DNA from 3 places in the Streptomyces sp. NPDC037013 genome. Region 2 is predicted to be linked to each of the others. Evidence: riboswitches for the same ligand, from Rfam matches in the RefSeq annotation. Region 2 holds a riboswitch; each other region holds the start of a gene.
The links. A riboswitch is a leader RNA that binds a small molecule or an ion and turns the genes downstream of it on or off. The one in region 2 is predicted to bind cyclic di-AMP.
Positions count from the first base shown of each region.

Region 1 (2,193 bases), on a different contig from region 2:
CGGCGCAGGATGCGGACGCAGGCGCTGTGGAAGGTCGACACCCACATGGCGTTGGCCCTCGGGCCGACGAGCTGCTCGACGCGCTCCTTCATCTCGCCCGCGGCCTTGTTCGTGAAGGTGATCGCCAGGATCTGGCCGGGGTGCACACCGCGCTCGGCGAGGAGGTACGCGATGCGGTGGGTCAGCACGCGGGTCTTGCCGGAGCCGGCGCCGGCGACGATGAGCAGGGGGGAGCCCGCGTGGACGACGGCCGCGCGCTGGTTCTCGTTCAGGCCGTCGAGGAGCGACGCCGGGTCGATGACCGGGCGCGGGGCGCCGTCGCGGTAGTGCGTGTCCCGGGTCATGGGCACGTCGAACTTCCCGCTGAACAAGTCGTCCGGAACCGGTTCCGGAGCGCTGTCCTCGGGCGGCGGCGGGGGCTCTTCGTCCGCGGCCCGGGAGGGCTGCAGGTCCGCCAGGAAGCTGTCATCAAAGAGGCTGCTCATCGCCTCCCGAGTCTAGGCGGCCCCACTGACAACCCGCTGCGGGTTCCGGTCACCTCACATGTGACCTGGCACGCCACCGGGCGGCGCGCTACGCCCGGCTCGCGGACGATGACCCTCCGCATCCGGCCGGTGGGGGTCACGGCACGGGCTCCGCAACATCACGAAAATGTATCGGGCATATCGAACATCAACCTTCACACGGGCCACACGGGTTGGCTAGCGTGCTCCGCGGGCCGCTCGTCCCCCACCGGCGAACCCCGCCGGGAACGGGTGGCCTCCGCCGAGTCCGACATGTTCGGAGCCGGGGACCCACCGAAAACTTGGGGTGAATCGGTCCCGTACGAAGTACGGGACCGTAGGGCAACCTTCCGGACCACCCGCCCGAACCCGACAGCTAACCCGGTAGGCGGTCTACGGAAGGAGTCGCCTCCCTTGGCGTCGCACCGCAAGCCGCGGACCCGGGCAGCCGGAATTCGCACGGCCCCCGCCCTCGGCCTCACGACGGCTGCCCTCACCTCCGTCGCCCTCCTGTCGCAGAGCGCCCAGGCGGCGCCCTCCGCGCCGGCCGGACCCAGCCTCGAAGAGGTCCAGAAGAAGGTCGACGAGCTCTACCGGCAGGCCGGCGTGGCCACCCAGAAGTACAACTCGGCCAAGGAGCGCACCGACAAGCAGCGCAAGAAGGTCGACCACCTCCTGGACGACGTGGCCAGGCGCACCGACAGGCTGAACGCCGCGCGCAAGGAGCTCGGCTCGTTCGCCGCCGCGCAGTACCGCACCGGGGCCGTCTCCGAGACGGCCGCGATGATGCTCGCCGACGACCCGCAGGGTTACTTCGACCAGAACCACCTGGCGGACCGGCTGACCACGCGCCAGAAGAAGGCGGTCGACGACTACCAGGCGCAGCGGGCGTCGGCGACGAAGCAGCGCACGCGGGCCGCGAAGAGTCTGGAGACCCTCAGCGACTCGCGGGACGACCTCAGGACGAGCAAGCGGACCGTCCAGAAGAAGCTGGGCGACGCACGCGAACTCCTGTCGCGGCTGACGGCCCAGGAGAAGGCGCGGCTCGCGGAGATCGAGCGGAAGAAGAAGCAGGAGGCCAGGCGGAAGGCCGAGAAGCTCGCCCGCGAGCAGGCCGCCGAGGCGGAGCGCGAGCGCAGGGCGGAGGAGGCGCGGCGGCAGAAGGAGCGCGAGCAGGGCCAGGGCTCCGGGTCCGACACGGGGTCGGACGCGGGGTCCGGTGCGGACGCGGGCTCGGGGTCCGGTACGGGTTCCGGCACCACGGACGGCGGCTACGCCACCAAGGCCGCGAAGGTCATCGACTTCGCGGAGGCACAGATCGGCAAGCCGTACGTCTGGGGCGCCACCGGCCCCGACTCCTACGACTGCTCCGGGCTCACCCAGGACGCGTGGAAGGCCGCGGGGATCTCCCTGCCGCGCACCACGTGGGACCAGGTGAAGGCCGGCACGACCGTGAAAACGGCGGACGCGAAACCGGGTGACCTGGTGTTCTTCTACGACGACATCAGCCACGTGGGGATCTACATCGGCAACGGCAAGATGATCCACGCCCCGAAGCCGGGCGCGAACGTCCGCGTCGAGTCGATCTACTACATGCCGATCCACGGCGTGGTGCGTCCCGCCTGAAAACCACCCTCTACTGTAGGGCCGCGTTAGATCTGTCGGATTCTCAGCGATCTGTCGTCAACTT
Region 1 covers NZ_JBVJRV010000002.1:312,525-314,717, reverse strand. The annotation lists gene pcrA (DNA helicase PcrA) at 1-485, opposite strand, end outside; cyclic di-AMP (ydaO/yuaA leader) riboswitch at 754-909, shown strand; gene ACZ7DY_RS06590 (C40 family peptidase) at 918-2,129, shown strand.
Region 1: linked by a shared signal. The riboswitch ahead of ACZ7DY_RS06590 (C40 family peptidase) and the one ahead of ACZ7DY_RS16900 (LysM peptidoglycan-binding domain-containing protein) in region 2 are both predicted to bind cyclic di-AMP.

Region 2 (2,193 bases):
AGGGCCGCGACCTGCTCCAGGTCGTCCAGGGGCTCGCCCCGGTCACGGAACTTGCCCGCCAGACGGTGGGCCACCGGGAGCCATGCCTCCACGATGTGCTCCACCAGCCGCTGCCGCTCGGGGCCGGCAGGCAGGACGGCCAGGCGCTCGAAGTCGGCGGTCGTGTCCGGGGTGTCCCGCCCGGTCCGGGTGTCTGCCACTCGGTGCGTCTGCCCTGTCTCGCTCAGCATGTGTGCCTCCCGTCGAACTGCTGGTATCGGCAGCACGGGAGCGCGACGAGACACACCTCGAGGCGGCCGGGTCGGCACCGCTCCCGTGAATGTGCCTGTCTGCCCAAGCACGTCGAAGTACCGCCTGTCCGAGATCAGCGGAGCCAAACCCGCCTGTTGCGGCCAAGAGTTGAGAGCGCGTCGGACGGCGGTCCGCAAACCTGCCGAGGAGGCCTCTCTCGTAATACCGCTTGCCCGCAACGGTGTTGCGATCGGCGGCGCGATAAGGCACGTCTCCGGCACACGCCGATATTCACTCCCGCGGTGAAGCGGTGAAGAATCTGACGGGGTGGAGAATTCTGACGGGATAAAGGGTTCTGGGTTTTCAGGAACGAAGGCCTCGTGCCCGTTTTGACTGAAACGCACCCTTCACACCGAAGCGCATGTGCCCGATTTAATGCCGATTGACCGGTATAACGCGGTCCGCCCCCGGGTATCGCACCTCAGCCCCTCCCCTCATTCCGTGAAATGAGTCACAGGGGCGGCAGCGGAGAGCCTTTGGATCCGCCGAGAGCACTTCCTTCTGCGCATGGAGAGTTGAGTCATTTTGATCTACGGATGCGGAGGACAGCCGGACGCCAGGAAAGCGCCGGACGCATTCACCGATCGAATTCCCGCCTTGTTCCCCCCGGGCTTTCTCGCTTAACGTCACCGTCAATCCGGATGGAACGCCGAATCCTGCCGCTGTCCGGAAACTCGCCCACCCACTCACTTACGCACGGCAGGAGCGGGGGACCCAGGTAAGCCGCCGACCCGGAATCCCGGGCCGGCTCGGGGTTAAGTCGTACGCCCGTTACGACCGGACACCTCCAGTCCGAACCCGACAGCTCACCTCGTAGGCGACGGAGAGGAATTCGTCATGCCTGCAAAGGGTAAGCACCGCCGCCCCAAGTCCAGCTCGCTCGGCCGGGGCATCGCCGCCACAGGAGCGGGCGGGGCCGTGCTCGTGCTCCCCGTGCTCGGTGCCACCACGGCCGCCGCGCAGCCCGCAGTGGCCGCCCGGCCCGCCGCCGCCCCGAACACGTACGTCGTGGTCTCCGGCGACTCCCTCGCCAAGATCGCGCAGGAGCACCACCTCAGCGGCGGCTGGAAGAGGCTGTACCAGGACAACCGCGGCGCCCTCGGTGACAACCCGGCGCTGATACGCCCGGGCATCGAGCTCACCCTGGGCAAGGAGGGCCAGGACGCCTCCGAGGCATCCACCGAGCGGGCGGACCGGTCCGAGCGCGACACGGCCGCCGCCGAGCCCGCCGTCGCCCCGGCCCCGAAGTCCTACACGAACGACCTCGACGGCTGGATCAAGGAGTCGCTCGACATCATGGCTCAGCAGGGCATCCCCGGCACCTACGAGGGCATCCACCGCAACATCATGCGCGAGTCCTCCGGCAACCCCCTGGCCATCAACAACTGGGACTCCAACGCGGTCGCCGGCACCCCGTCCAAGGGACTGCTCCAGGTCATCGGCCCCACGTTCTCCGCGTACCACGTGGCTGGCACGGCGATGGACAGCTTCGACCCGGTCGCCAACATCACCGCCGCCTGCAACTACGCGGCCGACCGCTACGGCTCGATCGACAACGTCAACGGCCCGTACTAGACCGCACCCCCCTCGATCACCGCGAGCCCCGGCACCCGTGTCCGGGGCTCGCGGCGTGTCCTCGTTCCGGGCCGCCGACCCGTTCGACGTGCGGGGGAAACGGGCGGGTGAAAAGAATGGGGACGTCGGTGGGCGTTATGCCCGAATGTCGGCGGGTACCTCTGTGCGGACGAAACGACGCCGACGCGCGAGGAGACGAGGAGCACATGGAGATCGGCTACAAGCTGGCCGCCGAGGCGTTCGGCCCGGCGGAACTCGTACGGCAGGCGGTACTCGCGGAAGAGGCGGGCTTCGACTTCGTCGAGATCAGCGACCACTACCACCCCT
Region 2 covers NZ_JBVJRV010000004.1:527,573-529,765, reverse strand. The annotation lists gene ACZ7DY_RS16905 (SigB/SigF/SigG family RNA polymerase sigma factor) at 1-230, opposite strand, end outside; cyclic di-AMP (ydaO/yuaA leader) riboswitch at 957-1,124, shown strand; gene ACZ7DY_RS16900 (LysM peptidoglycan-binding domain-containing protein) at 1,129-1,866, shown strand; gene ACZ7DY_RS16895 (TIGR03557 family F420-dependent LLM class oxidoreductase) at 2,073-2,193, shown strand, end outside.

Region 3 (2,193 bases), on a different contig from region 2:
CGACTCGGCGGCGGTGCGCACCTTCTACGAGAAGCACGTCCGGCCCGCCACGGCCACCCTCGTCGTCGTCGGCGACCTGGCCGGCACCGACCTGGACGCCGTCCTCGCGGACACCGTGGGCGCCTGGACGGGCTCCCCGGGCGAGCCCCGCCCGGTCCCGCCGGTGACCGCCGACGACCGCGGCCGCATCGTGATCGTGGACCGTCCCGGAGCGGTCCAGACGCAGCTGCTGATCGGCCGCGTCGGCGCCGACCGGCACGACCGCGTCTGGCCCGCCCAGGTGCTCGGCACGTACTGCCTGGGTGGCACGCTCACCTCCCGCCTGGACCGCGTCCTGCGCGAGGAGAAGGGATACACCTACGGCGTACGGGCGTTCAGCCAGGTCCTGCGCTCGGCGCCGGACGGCACGGGCGCGGCGATGCTGGCCATCAGCGGCTCCGTGGACACCCCGAACACCGGGCCGGCGCTGGAGGACCTCTGGAAGGTCCTGCGCACCCTCGCCGCCGAGGGGCTCACCGACGCCGAGCGCGACGTCGCCGTGCAGAACCTGGTGGGCGTGGCCCCCCTCAAGTACGAGATGGCCGCCTCCGTGGCGGCCACCCTCGCCGACCAGGTCGAGCAGCACCTGCCGGACGACTTCCAGGCGCAGCTGTACCGCCGGCTGGCCGACACCGGCACCGTGGAGGCCACCGCGGCCGTCGTGAACGCCTTCCCGGAGGACCGTCTGGTGACGATCCTCGTGGGGGACGCCTCGCAGATCGAGGAGCCCGTCAGGGCCCTCGGGATCGGCGAAGTGAGTGTGGTCACGGGCTGACGGTGACGTGCGCACGGGCTGAGTGACAGTCAGGACATATCGGACCCCGGTGACCGCTTCGGCCGCCGGGGTCCTCATATGTCCGTATTCATACGGTGGTTGCCCGTCTGCCCTGTGGCGTGCGCTACAAAAGTCGAGTTCTGTTTGTGGATTGAAAGAGGCCCCGTTTAGCGTCGGTCCGGCTGTTCGTCGCGCAGTACGCCGCATCCGCGGCACCGGACAGTCATCGCCGAGTCCCCGTACGGCGCAAGCCAGGGGAGCCGGGGACCCACATGTCCCCTGGGGTGAATCGGGCACCTTGCCGCGAGGTGAGGGACCCGTAGGAGACCTTCCTGCTCCGAACCCGTCAGCTAACCCGGTAGGCGAGAGGGAAGGAAAGGAACACCCGCCACATGGCGTTCACCCGTGCCACCGGGAAGCACCGTCGTCCGAGCCGTCTCACGCGGACCACCGCGAACGTCGCGGGTGTCGCGGCGCTCACCACCACCGGTGTCATCGGAGGCCTTGCCGCCCCCGCGCTCGCCGCCGCCGACGAAGCGGCCGTGGAGCACACCGGCCTCACCCAGGCGATATCCGTCGGCGACTCGCTCGCCGACAGCGTCGACGCGCAGGCCGCAGCCCAGCGCCAGGCCGCCGACGACGCCGCTGCCGCCAAGAAGGCCGAAGAGGCCGCCAAGAAGAAGGCGGCCGAGGAGAAGCGCAAGGCGGAGGCCGAGGCCAAGGCGAAGGCCAAGAAGGAGCGCGAGGCCAAGGAGCGCGCCGCCCGCGAGGCCGAGCGCAAGCGCCTGAACACCTACGTGGCCCCGGTCTCCGGTTCGTACGTCTCCACGGGCTACCAGACCGGCGGCGCCATGTGGTCCTCCGGCAGCCACACCGGCATCGACTTCCACGCCGCCTCCGGCACCTCCGTCCACGCGGTCGGCTCCGGCACCGTCGTCGAGGCGGGCTGGGGCGGGGCCTACGGCAACAACGTGGTCATCAAGATGAACGACGGCACGTACACCCAGTACGGCCACATGTCGTCCCTCGGTGTCTCCGTCGGCCAGACGGTCACCCCGGGCCAGCAGATCGGCCTCTCCGGCTCGACCGGCAACTCCAGCGGCCCGCACCTCCACTTCGAGGCCCGCACCGGCCCGGACTACGGCTCGGACATCGACCCCATCGCGTACCTGCGCGCGCACGGCGTCAACGTCTGACCGACGCGTACCCCGCAGCACTGCACGAAGGCCCCGGCTCCTCACGAGCCGGGGTCTTCGCGTTCTCCACCGCTCCTTGGCCAAAAGACCTCCATGAATTCCGGATCTCCGTCTGAAATCGCGAAACTCTGCAATAGAGTCGTCGAAGACGAGAGGGCGGAGGTCCGTTCATGCGCATTCCCG
Region 3 covers NZ_JBVJRV010000005.1:589,024-591,216, reverse strand. The annotation lists gene ACZ7DY_RS21625 (M16 family metallopeptidase) at 1-814, shown strand, start outside; cyclic di-AMP (ydaO/yuaA leader) riboswitch at 1,032-1,194, shown strand; gene ACZ7DY_RS21620 (M23 family metallopeptidase) at 1,207-2,010, shown strand; gene ACZ7DY_RS21615 (GntR family transcriptional regulator) at 2,181-2,193, shown strand, end outside.
Region 3: linked by a shared signal. The riboswitch ahead of ACZ7DY_RS21620 (M23 family metallopeptidase) and the one ahead of ACZ7DY_RS16900 (LysM peptidoglycan-binding domain-containing protein) in region 2 are both predicted to bind cyclic di-AMP.